2 regions of the Sphingomonas sp. Leaf30 genome follow, and region 2 is predicted to be linked to the other one. Evidence: riboswitches for the same ligand, from Rfam matches in the RefSeq annotation. Region 2 holds a riboswitch; the other holds the start of a gene.
The links. Region 2 has a riboswitch for cobalamin ahead of cobW (cobalamin biosynthesis protein CobW). Riboswitches for the same ligand answer to the same signal wherever they lie in the genome.
Positions count from the first base shown of each region.

Region 1: another riboswitch for cobalamin. It lies ahead of ASE89_RS08215 (DUF1636 domain-containing protein); the one in region 2 lies ahead of cobW (cobalamin biosynthesis protein CobW).

Region 1 is NZ_LMKZ01000002.1:323,551-330,855, reverse strand. Features, by position in the region: gene ASE89_RS08240 (TonB-dependent receptor plug domain-containing protein) at 1-759, shown strand, start outside; gene cobO (cob(I)yrinic acid a,c-diamide adenosyltransferase) at 759-1,358, shown strand; gene ASE89_RS08230 (ABC transporter substrate-binding protein) at 1,355-2,203, opposite strand; gene ASE89_RS08225 (FecCD family ABC transporter permease) at 2,271-3,266, shown strand; gene ASE89_RS08220 (ABC transporter ATP-binding protein) at 3,260-4,045, shown strand; cobalamin riboswitch at 4,067-4,253, shown strand; gene ASE89_RS08215 (DUF1636 domain-containing protein) at 4,351-4,767, shown strand; gene cobT (nicotinate-nucleotide--dimethylbenzimidazole phosphoribosyltransferase) at 4,764-5,777, shown strand; gene ASE89_RS08205 (histidine phosphatase family protein) at 5,774-6,352, shown strand; gene cobS (adenosylcobinamide-GDP ribazoletransferase) at 6,349-7,065, shown strand; gene ASE89_RS08195 (cobyric acid synthase) at 7,033-7,305, opposite strand, start outside.
Region 2 is NZ_LMKZ01000001.1:1,266,685-1,273,989, forward strand. Features, by position in the region: gene ASE89_RS05880 (molybdopterin molybdotransferase MoeA) at 1-1,103, opposite strand, end outside; cobalamin riboswitch at 1,341-1,553, shown strand; gene ASE89_RS05885 (HoxN/HupN/NixA family nickel/cobalt transporter) at 1,733-2,770, shown strand; cobalamin riboswitch at 2,931-3,147, shown strand; gene cobW (cobalamin biosynthesis protein CobW) at 3,285-4,334, shown strand; gene cobN (cobaltochelatase subunit CobN) at 4,340-7,305, shown strand, end outside.

The DNA.
Region 1 (7,305 bases), on a different contig from region 2:
CGGCGCGACGAGAATAACCGGTTCGATGACACCACCACCTATCGCGCGCAGGCGAGCTATCGCTTTGCGACCGGGACGCGGGTGCGTGGCGCCTACGGGACGGGCGTGAAGAATCCCGGCTATTTCGATCTCTTCGGTTATTCCGACGGTCGCTATATCGGCAATCCGAACCTCAAGCCGGAGAAGTCAAAGGGGTGGGAAGCCGGGGTCGAACAGGCTTTCGGGGGGGATCGTGCGACGATCGGCGCGACCTATTTCGACAGTCGGCTGACGAACGAGATCTTTACCACCTATCCTGCCCCCGACTTCGTCGCGACGCCCGGCAACCGCAATACGCGATCGACGCAGCATGGCGTCGAGGTGTTTGCCACAGCCCAGCCGATTCCGCAGCTGCGCTTCGACCTCGCCTATACCTATCTGAAGGCGCGCGAGGACGGGGGCGTGGAGATCCGGCGCCCCAGCCATATCGGCAGCATCAACATGACTGCGTTCAGTCGCGACGAGCGCGCCTCGGCAACGCTCGCCGTCCGGTATAATGGCCGGCAGCAGGACGATGCCTATACCGATCCGAGCTATGTCCCTGTCCGCGTCTCGCTCCAGGAATATGTCCTCGTCAACCTGAACGCGGCGTACAAGCTGACGTCCCGGCTATCGGTCTTCGGTCGGGTCGAAAACCTCTTCGACGAGCGGTACGAGGAGGTGCTCAGCTATGTCGGTCAGGGGCGCGGTGCCTATGCCGGCGTGAAGGCAGCATTCTGATGCGGAGCGAGGCGGAGCACACGGCGCGGATGGCCAAGAAGAAGGTCGTCCAGGACAAGATCGTCGCGGCCAAGACGATCGAAAAGGGCCTGCTCATGGTCCACACCGGGCCGGGCAAGGGCAAGACCACCGCGGCGCTTGGCATGGCGGTGCGGATGATGGGGCACGGGCGAAAGGTTGGGATCGTACAGTTCGTCAAGGGTGCGATGACGACCGGTGAGAAGGTCATCTTTGACGCCTTTCCCGATCTGGTCGAATTCAAGCCGATGGGCGAGGGCTTTACCTGGGATACGCAGGATCGGGCCCGCGATATCGCCGTGGCGCGCGAAGGGTGGGACGAGGTCCGCCGGATGATCCTCGACCCGAGCTATGCCATGGTCATCGCCGACGAGATCAACATCGTCCTGCGCTACGACTATCTGCCACTCGACGAGGTACTTGCGGGGTTCGCGGCACGACCGGCGATGACGCATGTCGTGGCGACGGGGCGCAACGCGCCCGATGCTTTGGTTGCCGCGGCGGATCTCGTCACCGAGATGGGGCTGGTCAAGCATCCGTTCCGGGGCGGGGTCAAGGCCCAGGCTGGCGTCGAGTTCTAAGGGTTGCGGCGACGAGCGGCCGGACGCGGCGTGCGCAACTGCGCCGCAAGGCTTTGCGCGGCCCGGACATAGGCAGGGCCTCCGCAGACGGTCCACGCCTCGGGGATGCGCAGACGGGGAATCCCGTCGAGAATCGGGTGATGCAGCATTTCGGTGCCCTGATCGGTCACGCGGTCCGTGGCGCTTTCGACTATGAGATAGTCCGGGCGTGCCAACACCATCTGTTCGAGCGAGAGTTGCGAGAGTGCGGGCTTGCCGAGCCGGGTCGCGAGATTGGCAAGCCCGAGACGCTGCATCAGTTCGTCGACGAGCGTGCCGGTACCGGTCAGGAAACCCCGACGCTGATAATAGGCCGCCGTACGACCACCTCCCGGCGCGCGCGGCAATCGTGCGAGCGCGGTGTCCATCCGGCGGATCAGTGTTTCGCCGCGATCGGGGTGCCCGATGGCGGCGGCAACCTGACGGACTTGCCTCACGATCGCGGCATAGCTGTCCGCGGGGGGCAGATCGAGCGTCGCGACGTGCCGTCCGGCAAGCACGGCGGCGACCGTCTGGCGTCGGAACGGCGATGCGATCACGAGATCGGGGCGGAGCACCAGCACGTCTTCGGCGCTGCCACGGCTGACTGGCATGGTACGCGCGGCGTTGGAGGCTGCGGACATGTTCGGATCGCGCGCGAACCGGGTGAGCGCGACGATCTGCGCGGGGTCGGCCAGCGCCAGAAGATACTGGTCAGCGCATAGGTTGAGCGAAACGATACGCGCCGGCGGTCGAGGCGCTGCCGCCGGAGCAGGTGCGCTGGCGGCAGCGATCATCAGGATGGTCAGGAGACGGCGGCCGCGCATGCGCAAAACCCTGCCGCAGCGGCCGCTTATGCGCTAGGCGGAAATCGATGCGGTGGGATCTGGCACTATGGAACGCGTGACGCGTGCGCGATTGGTCGGTGGCCTAGCGCTGCTTGCGCTGCTGGCCGGCGCCGCGTCGGTCGCGGTGGGTAGCGCGGCGATCCCGCTGGCGCATGTCGTGCGGGCGCTCAGCGGGCAGGGCGATCCGATCGAACGCGCGATCCTGTTCGAACTCCGTCTGCCGCGCGCGATCCTCGGGCTGGCGGTCGGCGCGATGCTGGGGCTTTCTGGTGCGGCGCTGCAGGGGTTCCTGCGCAATCCGCTGGCCGAGCCATCGGTGCTGGGCGCGTCGAACGGGGCATCGCTGGGCGCGGTGATCGCGCTGTATTTCGGGCTGGCGGAGCTACATCCGGCGATGCTGCCGATCGTGGCGATCGCCGGGGCGTTCGCGGCGCTGGGGTTGCTGTTCGTGCTGGCGGCCGGGTCGCAAAGCGCCTTGTCACTGATCCTCGCGGGGATTGCGGTTGGAACGCTGGCCGTCGCGGGGGTCAGTCTGGCGCTGAACCTGTCCCCCAACCCGTTTGCAGCGATGGAGATCATGACCTGGTTGCTCGGGTCGCTCGAAGACCGGTCGTTCAGCCATGTCGCGCTGGCACTGCCCTGTATCGCACTCGGCATGGTGCTGGTCGGCTGGGACGGCCATGCGCTCGACGCGCTGACGCTTGGCGAAGACGGTGCGCGCGCGCTCGGCGTCGATCTGCGTCGGACGCGCATGCGGATGCTGGTCGGGGTGGCGATCGGGGTTGGCGGGGCGGTCGCGGTATCGGGCGCGATCGGGTTCATCGGCCTGATCGTTCCGCATCTCGTCCGGCCGATGACCGATCGTTCGCCATCGACGATTCTGCTCCCCTCCGCATTGGGCGGTGCTGCATTGCTGACCTTTGCGGACGTGCTGGTACGCGTGATCCCGACGTCGAACGAACTCAAGCTGGGGGTCGTTACTGCGTTTCTCGGCGTGCCGGTGTTCCTCGTGCACCTCATGCGCGAGCGGCGGCTATGGTAGCCCTCTCCGCGGACCGCCTCAGCGTCCGCCGTGCAGGGCGGGTCGTGGTCGACGATGTCAGTTTCTCGGCAGAGGGCGGCGCGCTCATCGGGATCGTCGGCCCCAATGGGGCGGGCAAATCGACGCTGGTCCAGGCGCTTCTCGGGCTGGTTCCCGCTACTGGAGATATCCTGCTCGACGGGGTTCCGCTGGCGGAGCGCTCGCGACGTGAGATCGCGCGGACGGTCGCGTATCTGCCGCAGGGTCAAAGTCTTCATTGGCCGCTGAGCGTCGAACGTCTCGTCGCGCTGGGCCGGTTGCCCCATCTCGCACCGCTGTCCCGCATCTCACGGGACGACCATGCCGCGATTGCCCGTGCGATGGCGGCGGCGGACGTAACCTCGCTTGCCGCGCGTGTCGCGACCGAGATTTCGGGGGGTGAGCGGGCCCGCGTCCTGCTGGCAAGGGCGCTCGCGGTGGAGGCGCCGGCGCTGATCGTCGACGAGCCGCTCGCGTCGCTAGATCCCGCGCATCAGATCGCAGTCATGGAGATCCTGCGGGCGCAGGCCGCGCGGGGTGTCCTGGTGATCGCCGTGCTGCATGATCTGGGGCTGGCCGCACGCTATTGTGATCGCATCCTCGTGCTCGACTCGGGACGGCTCGTCGCCGACGGCGCGCCTTCGGCAGTGCTGACGCCGGCTCGGCTGCGTGAGACCTATGGTGTTCGGGCGTGGTTCGGATCGATCGAGGGCGTACCGGTCGTGGTACCGCTGACGCGTGACAGCTCGCAGGGCGATTGACCCGGGCCGCTCGCCCGGCCTATCCCTCTGACCGCGACAGGTTCCCCGGCGACGGGGATGAAAAGGGAACGGGAGAACCCCGGCTGCCCCTGCAACTGTAAGCGGCGAGCCATCGTGCCATCATGCCATTGGGATCCCGGTCCCGAGAAGGCGGCGCGAAGGGCTGTGACCCGTGAGCCAGGAGACCTGCCCGTCGCAGTCGTCTTTCGTCCGGCCAGGGTGCGCCGAGCGGACGGGGGTAAACCCGCGCGACGACATAACCAGCCTGCGGCCTGTGCCGCGGGCGCGTATGTCATGGGGTTTCAATGCCAAATCTACTGGTTCCCGCCGAAGACGGTGCGGCCGTCGTCGCCTGCAGCACCTGCCGCGCGTCCACCGATGCGAAGGACGATGCCGAGGGCATGCGCGGCGGTGCGAGACTCGTCGCGGCGTTGCAGGCGGTCCAGGCAAGCGATCCGCGCTATGCCGGGATTGCGGTCCAGGCGATGCCGTGCCTGTTCGCCTGCCAGGACTTCTGCACCATCCACGTCCGCGGGCCCGAGAAGATCGGCTATGTGCTGGGGCGCTTCACGCCGGATGAGGAAGCGGCGCGGGCGATCCTCGATTACGCCGTGCTGCATGCGGAGAGTGCGGAGGGGCAGGTGCCGTTTCGGCAGTGGCCGGCCGGGATCAAGGGGCATTTCATCACCCGGACGCCCCCCGCGGGCTATGTCGCGCAGTGACGCTGTTCCCCACGGTCGCAGCGTTCGAGGCGGCGCTGGAGGCCCTTCCTGCGGCGGACGAAGCCGCGCGAGGGGCGGCATCGCGGCGGCAAACACAGTTGACCAAGCCACCCGGATCGCTTGGTCGACTTGAGGACCTCGCAGTCTTCATGGCGGGCTGGCAGGGGCGCGAGCGGCCGCGGTTCGAGCGCGCGAGGGCGGCGATTTTCGCCGGAAATCACGGCGTTGCGGTGCACGGGGTCAGCGCCTTTCCGGTCTCCGTAACCGCACAGATGGTCGAGAATTTCCGCCATGGGGGTGCGGCGATCAATGCGCTGGCGGATGCCGTCGGGCTCGAGCTGATCATCGCCGACATCGATCTGGAAACCCCCACGGCGGATTTCACGATAGCACCGGCGATGGACGAAGCCGCTTGTCTCGCCGCACTTAACATCGGTGCGGACGTCGTCGTGCCGGGGCTCGACATGCTTGTTGTGGGGGAGATGGGAATCGGGAATTCTACGTCGGCCGCAGCGCTGTGTCTGCGCAGTTACGGCGGAACCGCCGCTGACTGGGTTGGGCCGGGGACGGGGGTCGATGTGGCGGGAATCGCGCGGAAAACCGCGGTGGTCGAGGCGGGGATCGGGCGGCATGCTGATTTCCCGCGGACGCCGTTCGAGACGTTGCGGCGGGTGGGGGGGCGTGAAATCGTCGCGATCGCTGGCGCGGTGGTGGCGGCGCGGCTGGCGGGGGTGCCGGTGGTGCTCGACGGATTCATCTCGTCGGCGGCGATCGCGCCGATTGCGGCGGCGTATCCTGGCATCACCGAGCATTGCATTGCCGGGCATTGTTCGGCCGAGCCGGGGCATGAGCGACTGCTCGGCGCGCTGAATCTCGAGCCTTTACTGAGACTTGGGATGCGATTGGGGGAGGGAAGCGGGGCGGCGGTTGCGGTGGGAGTGATCCGGTCGGCGCTGGCGGCGCATAACGGGATGGCGACGTTTGCCGAGGCGGGGGTGTCGGTGGCGTGAGTGGGGCGTTCCTGCTCCACCTGTTGCGGCATGGTTCGCCTGAACTAACCGGGCGGATGCTGGGGCGGACTGATAGTCCGGTCACGGCGGAGGGTCTGGCGGCCTGTATGGCTCGGGTAAAACCGCTGAATTTCAAGAAGATCGTCTGTTCTGATCTCATGCGATCGCAGGCTGTTGCGGATGCGATCGGGCGGGAGCGGGGGCTGGCTCCAGCGACTGATGCGCGGTGGCGGGAGCTGGATTTCGGGGATTGGGACGGGCTGGCTGCGGCGGAGATCGACGCTGCGGCGTTGCAGCGGTTCTGGGACGATCCGGATGGTGCACCGCCACCGGGTGGCGAGCGGTGGAGTGATCTGATCGCTAGAATTACGGATGCGATTGAGGACCTTAAGCCTGAAACCTCATTGATCGTGACACATGGCGGGGCGATCCGTGCGGCGCTGAAATCGCTGTGCGGGTTCGGGTTGCGCGAGCTCTGGGCGTTCGATTTGCCCTATGCGGCGCTGGTTACGCTACGGATCTGGCCGGACCGGACGGCGCAGATCGTGGCGCTGCAGACGGATCCGGTTTCGTGAAGCGGCTGATCGTCGCCTTCGGCTTCCTGACGCGCGTGCCGATGCCGCAAGTCGCTGCGGACGCTGAGGATTTTGCCGCCGCAATCCGGTGGTACCCGGTCGTCGGGGCAGGCATCGGGATGGTCGTCGCGGCGGCGGGGTGGGTCGGCGCGCTGATCGATCCGTGGACGGGTGCGCTCGCCGCGCTGACAATTTGGGTAGCGATTACAGGGGCTTTGCACCTGGATGGGCTGGCAGATCTGGCGGACGGGCTGGGTGCCGCGCACGGCAATCGCGACCGGCTGATCGCGGTAATGGCGGATCCGCATATCGGCAGCTTCGGCGTTGTAACGATCGCCTTGCAACTCATTGCAAAGCTTGTCTTATTGCACGCCGTCTCCGCGCAGGGATGGGCGGTCGTGATCGTCGTCCCGATGCTCGCGCGGATCGGCCCGTTATGCTGGGCGCGGTGCGTGCCGCTGCTGCGGGAGGGCGGGCTGGGAGGGATGGTGGCAGGGAAGATCAGGGTGCACGATCTGGTCTTTTGGGGGTGCGTAACAGGGTGTTTAGGGGTGCCTGTGCATGCCGTTGCAGGGGCCCCTGCACTGATCGCTGTATTCGGCTGGTGGCTGATCCGGCGGGTCGGCGGCGTGTCGGGGGATTGTCACGGTGCGGGGATCGAATTCGTCGAGACCGGGATGCTAGTCGCGCTCGCCATTGCCGGCCGCGTCTGAGCCGGCGAGCTGCGACACTGCGATCAGCGCGTCGATATCGAGATGGCGTTCGAGCGTTTCGGCAATCGCATCGAGCGCGGCGTCGATCGACGCCGAATGGTCGGGCCCTACCGCATCGACCCCGAGCCGGCTGAGCCAGGCGCGGCGCTGATCCGCGAGGCCGAGCAGGCCGTGGACATAGCTGCCGGAGACGAGCCCGTCGGGACTGACCGCGCCGTCGCGGCGGCCATCGTCGCGGGT
Region 2 (7,305 bases):
CGAGCGAGCGTCAGCAGCATCGAGCTGTCCTGGATGGTCGAGGCATAGGCGCGGCCGTCGCGCAGTTCGGCGCGCATATAGTCGGTCCGCGACTGGTTGGGCGGAAGATCCTCGCCGAGCAGCGCGTGCGTCGTCTGCGGCAGGGGATCGCGCGCGCCGAGCATGTGCGCGACCACGGGGCGGACGAAGAGGATGGCGGTGACGAAGGCGGAGACGGGATTGCCCGGCAGGCCGAGCAGCATCGTCCGGCCAAGCGTGCCCGCCATCATCGGCTTGCCCGGGCGCAGCGCGATCCGCCAGAAGTCGATGCCGCCGCCCGCTCCCTCGATCGCGGGGCGGACGAGGTCGTGATCACCGACCGACGCGCCCCCGGTGGTCACAAGCAGATCGGCATCGACCCCGGCAAAGGCGTCACGCAGCGTGTCGAGCCGGTCGGGGAGGATTCCGAGATCGATAATGTCGACGGGCAGGTCGGCGAGCATCGCGGCGAGCATGATGCCGTTCGATTCCGGCAGCGGGACGGGATCGCTGGTCGAGCCGGGAGGGACGAGCTCGTCGCCCGTCGCGGCGACCGCGACGCGCAGCCGGCGGCCGACCGACAAGGCGCCGTGCCCGCCGGTCGCAGCGACTGCGATGCGGGCGGGCGTCAGCCGGTCGCCGGCCGCGATCAGCCGCGTGCCGGTCGCGAAGTCGAGCCCCTTGCGGCGCGTGTTGCGGCCTTCAAAGGCGGGGCCTTCGCCGTCGAGCATCAGCCGGTCGCCGTCGCGTGCGGCTTCCTCCTGGACGAGCACCGTGTCGGCGCCCGCCGGCATCGCCGCGCCGGTGAAGATGCGCGTCGCCTGTCCCGCGCCGACTGAACCGGTGAAGGGGCGGCCGGCCGCGCTCTCGCCGATGACCGTCCACGGCCCGGGCAGATCTGCGTAGCGGATCGCGTAGCCGTCCATCGCCGAGAGGTCGGTCGCAGGCTGGGTGCGGCGGGCGAGAATGTCCTCCGCCGCCCAGCGACCCATCGCCGATCGCAGCGGCACGGTTTCGGCCGGCACGCGCGATGCCATGGCGAAGAGGCGGGACTGGGCTTCGGCGACGGGGACGAGAGGGCGCATGCGGGCTCCGTTCAGCGGGGCGATGAAGGTCTGCGCTGCTCGCACGAATGCCGCGGGGCGGAAAGCGGGCAACGCCGCGACCGGCAGGACGCCGGTCGGTTACGCGATCAACGTACGAGGTACGGCAGACGTTGCGGTGAGATGGGACGACATGCCCTGCGTTACGTCGCACGCAAATCCTGTCGTCAGCGCAGGCAAAACGCGCTAGCCCTGTGGCGCAGGTCCGACGCAAGCCGGATCCGCACAGATCGCGTCGGTGCCCCTCGGGGCTTGAAAGGGAATGCGGTGCGGGGTTCGCCCCAAGACCGCGGCTGTCCCTGCAACTGTAAGCGGCGAGCGACACGCACGCGCCCCCTGCGACGGGGGCAGCCACTGGGCCGATGGCCTGGGAAGGTGTGCGTCGAGCCTTGACCCGCGAGCCAGGAGACCTGCCGGCGTCTGGTCGCTCTTGTCCCGGCCCAGGGGGTGGCCGAGGCACGGTGAACGCCGTCTGAGCGACGACCATGCGGCGGGGGCCGCATCGGCGACGCATGCCGGCCGCTCAGGGCGTCCGGTCGGCGCGCGTCCCGGTCGTTCGCGGCAGGCCCCCGTCCTCGTCGGACGCCGGGGATGTGCCAATGACCAAGATCATGACCGGGCGGACTGCCGGTCGTTCGACGCGACACCGGATCGGCTGGATGTTCGCGATGCTGGTTGCGGCCAACATCGCCGCCTGGGGATGGGCGTTCGCGCTGTTCCAGGCGCAGCCGTTGATGCTGGGTACCGCGATGCTCGCCTGGGGGCTGGGGCTGCGCCACGCGGTCGATGCGGATCATATCGCGGCGATCGACAATGTGACGCGCAAGCTGATGCAGGACGGGCAGCGGCCGATCGGGGTCGGCTTCTGGTTCGCGGTCGGCCATTCTGGGATCGTCCTGATCGCCGCGGTCGCGATCGCGCTGACCGCGAGTGCGCTGGCGCAGTTCGAGGCGTTCAAGCAGGCGGGCGGGGTGATCGCGACACTGATCTCCGCGCTGTTCCTGTTCACGATCGCGGCGATGAACCTGATCATCCTGCGATCGGTGTGGCGGACCTTCGGCCATGTCCGCGGCGGGGGGCGCTATGTCGAGGAGGATCTCGACCTGCTGCTCGGCAATCGCGGGCTGCTCGCGCGGCTGTTCCGGCCGATGTTCCGGCTGGTCACACGCAGCTGGCACATGGCGCCGCTCGGGTTCCTGTTCGGGCTGGGGTTCGACACCGCGACCGAAGTCGCGATCCTCGGCCTGTCGGCGAGCCAGGCGGCGGACGGGCTGTCGATCGGTACGGTGCTGGTGCTGCCGGTGCTGTTCGCGACGGGCATGGCACTGGTCGACAGTGCCGACGGGGTGGTGATGCTCGGCGCGTATGAATGGGCGTTCGTGAAGCCGATCCGCAAGCTCTATTACAATATCACGATCACGCTGATCTCGGCGATCGTCGCGATCGCGATCGGCGGGATCGAAACGCTCGCGTTGCTGGCGTCGAAGCTGGGCCTCAGCGGGGGCGTGTGGGACGTCGCTTCGGCGCTGGGCGAGAATTTCAACGGGCTGGGCTTTGCGATTATCGCGCTGTTCGTGGCGTGCTGGGTGCTGAGTTTCGCGATCTACCGGTGGAAGCGGTTCGACGAGATCGAGGTGGTGCGGGGATAACAGGCAGCGTCGTCATCCCGGGCTCGACCCGGGACCCAGGGCCAGGCAGCGCATTACGCGTGGCTCTGGGTCCTGACTTTCGTCAGGATGACGGAGGTGAGGTGCATTGGCACAGTCGCCAAACTCCTCTAAACCCAACCTCGAGGTTTGGTTCTACCGAACCTCGACAGATCGCGCCGGTGCCCTTCGGGGCTTGAATGGGAATGCGGTGCGGGAGGCTTGCCTCCCAATGCCGCGGCTGTCCCTGCAACTGTAAGCGGTGAGCGAGACGCACAGGCCCCCGATGCGGGGGCAGCCACTGAGTCACGGGACCTGGGAAGGCGTGCATCGAGCTTCGACCCGCGAGCCAGGAGACCTGCCAGCGTCATGGTCGCTCTTGCCTTGATCCAGGGGATGGTCGCGGCACGGTACTCCGTCTGAGCGACGAACGCGTGCGGCCGTCAGGTCGTGCGCGCGTGTGGCTGCGGGCGTGCGTCCGTCCGTGGCTGTCGTTCCGACGCCCGGAGAGTATCGCATGACCGACCCCCAGCCGACCCTGGCCAAGATTCCCGTCACCATCGTCACCGGATTCCTCGGCGCGGGCAAGACCACGCTGATCAGCCATCTGATCCGTAACGCCGGTGGCCGGCGGCTCGCGGTGATCGTCAACGAGTTCGGCACGCTCGGCATTGACGGCGACATCTTGAAGGGCTGCGCGATCCCCGATTGCCCGGCCGAGAACGTCGTCGAGCTCGCCAATGGCTGCATCTGCTGCACCGTCGCGGACGATTTCATCCCGACCGTCGAGACTTTGCTCGCGCTCGACCCGCGGCCCGACCATATCCTGATCGAGACGTCGGGGCTCGCCCTGCCCAAGCCGTTGCTCAAGGCGTTTGACTGGCCCGCGATCCGGTCGCGGATCACGGTCGACGGGGTGATCGCGCTGGCCGATGCGGAAGCGGTCGCCGCAGGGCGGTTCGCGCCCGACCTCGCCGCGATCGAGGCGCAGCGCCGCGCCGATCCGAGCGTCGATCACGAGACGCCGCTCGCCGAGGTGTTCGAGGACCAGCTCGCCTGTGCAGACCTGGTGCTGCTGACCAAGGCGGATCTGGCGGGCGAGGCGGGGGTGGCTGCGGCGCGCGCGGTGATCGCGGCGGAGTCCCCGCGTGCGTTGCCGGTGATCGCGCTGACCGACGGGGTGATCGATCCGCGCGTCGTGCTGGGGCTGAACGCGGCGGCGGAGGACGACATCGCGGCGCGGCCGTCGCACCATGATGGCGCGGACGACCACGAGCATGACGATTTCGACAGCATGATCGTCGACCTCGGCGAGATCGCGGACCCGGCGGCGCTCGCCGCGCGGATCGAGACGCTGGCACGTGACGCCGACATCCTGCGCGTGAAGGGTTATGCCGCGGTGACGGGCAAGCCGATGCGGCTGCTGGTGCAGGCGGTCGGGGCGCGGGTGCGGACGCAATATGACCGGCCGTGGCGCGCCGACGAGGCGCGGCAGACGCGGCTGGTGGTGATCGCCGAGCATGACCGGATCGACCCCGTAAGGATCCGGGCCGCGCTTCAGGGCTGACGGCGATGCACGTCGTCTTCCGCGAAAGCCACGGGCTGGAGGAGAGTGCGGTCCCGCAGGACCTCGCGCAGAGCCCGGCGGACCTTGTCGTCCTGTCCTTTTCTGACGGGGATCTCGGCGCGTTCGCGGCCGGGTGGCGGCGCGCGGCGGCGGGGGGGAGCCCGCTGCCGTCGCTCCGGCTCGCCAACCTGTCCGCGCTCACCCACCCGCTGTCGGTCGATACCTATGTTGAGCGAACGCTAGCGGGGGGTGAAGGGGCGAAGGGGATCGTGATCCGGCTGATCGGCGGGCGGTCCTACTGGTCCTATGGGTTACAGCAGGTCGAGGCGCTGGCGCGGGCGCGGGGGATCGCGCTGGCGGTGCTGCCTGCGGACGGGCGGATCGACGCGCGGCTCGATGCAGCGTCGACGGTGCCGGTGTCGACGTTGCGCCGGCTCGCCGCGCTGTGCGACGACGGCGGCGCGGTCGCGGCGCAGGCGGCGCTGGCGCAGATGGCGCTGGCCGCGGGGCTCTATGCCGGGCCAGTCGCGGGGGTGAAGACGGTTCCCGAGGTCGGCGGCTGGCAGCCGCGCGACGGGGTGACGTGCCCGGCGGCGTTCGCGATGACCGCGACGCGGCCGCGGATCCTGCTGATCTTCTACCGCTCCTACCTGACCGCTGCCGATCTCGACCCGATCGAGGCGCTGCATGCCGGGCTGAGTGGGGCGGGGTTCGACGTCGTCGGGCTCTTCGCGCCGTCGCTGAAGGCGCCGGGCGCGGCGGGGTGGCTGGCGCGTTGGGTCGTCGCGCTGTGTCCGGCGGCGATCGTCAACGCGACCGCATTTTCGGGCCGCGGCGCGGACGACACATCGCCGCTCGACGGGGCGGGGGTGCCGGTGTTCCAGGTCGCGCTCGCGACGTCGGATCGTGCCGCCTGGGCCGGATCGACGCGCGGGTTGTCCCCCGCCGACCTGGCGATGCACGTCGTCCTGCCCGAGGTCGACGGACGGCTGTTCGCAGGCGTCGCGAGCTTCAAGGAGGACGGCGTCCGCGACGACGATCTCGGCTATGCGCGGCGCGAGCATCGGGCGGAGCCCGGCCGGATCGCCGCGATCGTCGCGCGCGTGACCGCATGGGTGCGGCTAGCGGAGCGACCGGTCGCGGAGCAGCGGCCTGCGGTCGTGCTGTCGACCTATCCGGGTAAGGATTATCAGATGGCGCATGCGGTTGGGCTCGACGCGCTGGCGTCCGCGGAGGCGATCGTCGAGGATCTGGCGGCGGCGGGTTACGCGACCGGAGGGGCGGCGCCGCAAGCGCTGTCCAAGGCGCTGGCGACGGGGCGGATCGCGTGGCCGGTCGCGGCGTATCGCGCGGCGCTTGGGGGCTTGCCGGCCGTGTTGCGCGACGCACTCGAGGAAAGCTGGGGCGCGCCCGAGGACGATCCGGCCTGTATCGACGGCGCGTTCGAGTTCGCGGGCGTCGAGCGGGGGGGCGTGGTGATCGCGCTCCAGCCCGAACGCGGGCGCAGCGCGGCGCGGGTCGGGGAGTATCACGACCTGTCGCGCTGTCCCCGTCATGCCTATGTCGCCTTCTATCTGTGGCTGCACGCGCGGGGGAGTGATGCGCTGATCCATGTCGGCGCGCACGGGACGCTCGAATGGCTGCCGGGCAAGGCGGTCGCGCTGTCGGGAGAATGCTGGCCCGAGGCGCTGACCGGGGCGATGCCGGTGCTCTATCCGTTCATCGTCAACGATCCGGGCGAGGCGGCACAGGCACGGCGGCGTATCGGCGCGGTGACGATCGGCCATGTCCCGCCGCCGGCCGCGACGACGCGCAGCGGCGCGGGGCTGGGGCGGCTCGAATCGTTGCTCGACGAGTTTTCGACCGCCGACGGGCTCGACCCCGCGCGCCGCGACCGGCTGCAGCGCGACATCGCCGACGAGGCGCGCGCGACCGGGCTGGCGGCGACGCTGCGGCTCGACGAGTCGACGAGCCAGGCGGAGGCGATCACCCGGATCGACACGTTCGTGTGCGACGTGAAGGAGAGCCAGTTCGGCGACGGGCTGCACGTTTATGGGCGTGGCGAACAGGGCGAGGCCGAGCGCGACGGGCTGCTGAGCGCGTTGCGGGGCAGGCGGATCGCCGCGGGGCCGTCGGGGTCGCCGTGGCGCGGACGCAGCGACGTCCTGCCGACCGGGCGAAACCTGTATGCGACCGACGCGCGCGCGGTGCCGTCTCGTGCGGCGCATGCGCAGGGCGTGCGGCTGGCCGACGAGCTGGTCCGCCGGCATCTGCAGGACGAGGGCGACTATCCGCGCGCGCTGGTCGTCGACCTGTGGGCGTCGGCGACGATGCGGACCGCGGGCGAGGAGTTCGCGATGGCGCTCCACCTGCTCGGCGCGGAGCCGGTCTGGGATCATGCGTCGGACCGCGTCACGGGGGTCGAGATCCTGCCGCTGGCGAGGCTCGACCGGCCGCGGATCGACGTGACGCTGCGCGTATCGGGGCTGTTTCGCGACGCGTTTCCCGCGCTCGGCCAGATGTTCGGGCAGGCGGTGCGCGCGCTGGCGCTGCGCGACGAGCCCGGCGACTGGAACCCGTTCGTCGGCGAACTTGTGGGTGCGCGCGTCTATGGGCCCGAGCCGGGTCGCTACGGGCTCGGGCTCGGCGATGCGGGCGAGACGTACGGCGAGGCGGCGCGGGCGGCGGCGGGTGCGGCGTGGCTGGCGGCGTCGAGCCACTCGCTCGACGGGGCGGGCGACGACGGTGCGACGCGGTTCGATCCGGCGGGGATCCGCGACCGGGTCGCCGCCGCCGACGCGTTCGTCCATGTCCAGGACCTGCCGGAAACCGACCTGTTGCTCGCCGCCGATTATGCCGCACACGAGGCAGGGTTTGCGGCCGCGCAGGCGGTTGCGGGGGGCAAGGCCGCGGCGCTGTATCATCTCGATGCGCGCGACCCAGAACGGCCGCGTGCGCGGTCGCTGGACGA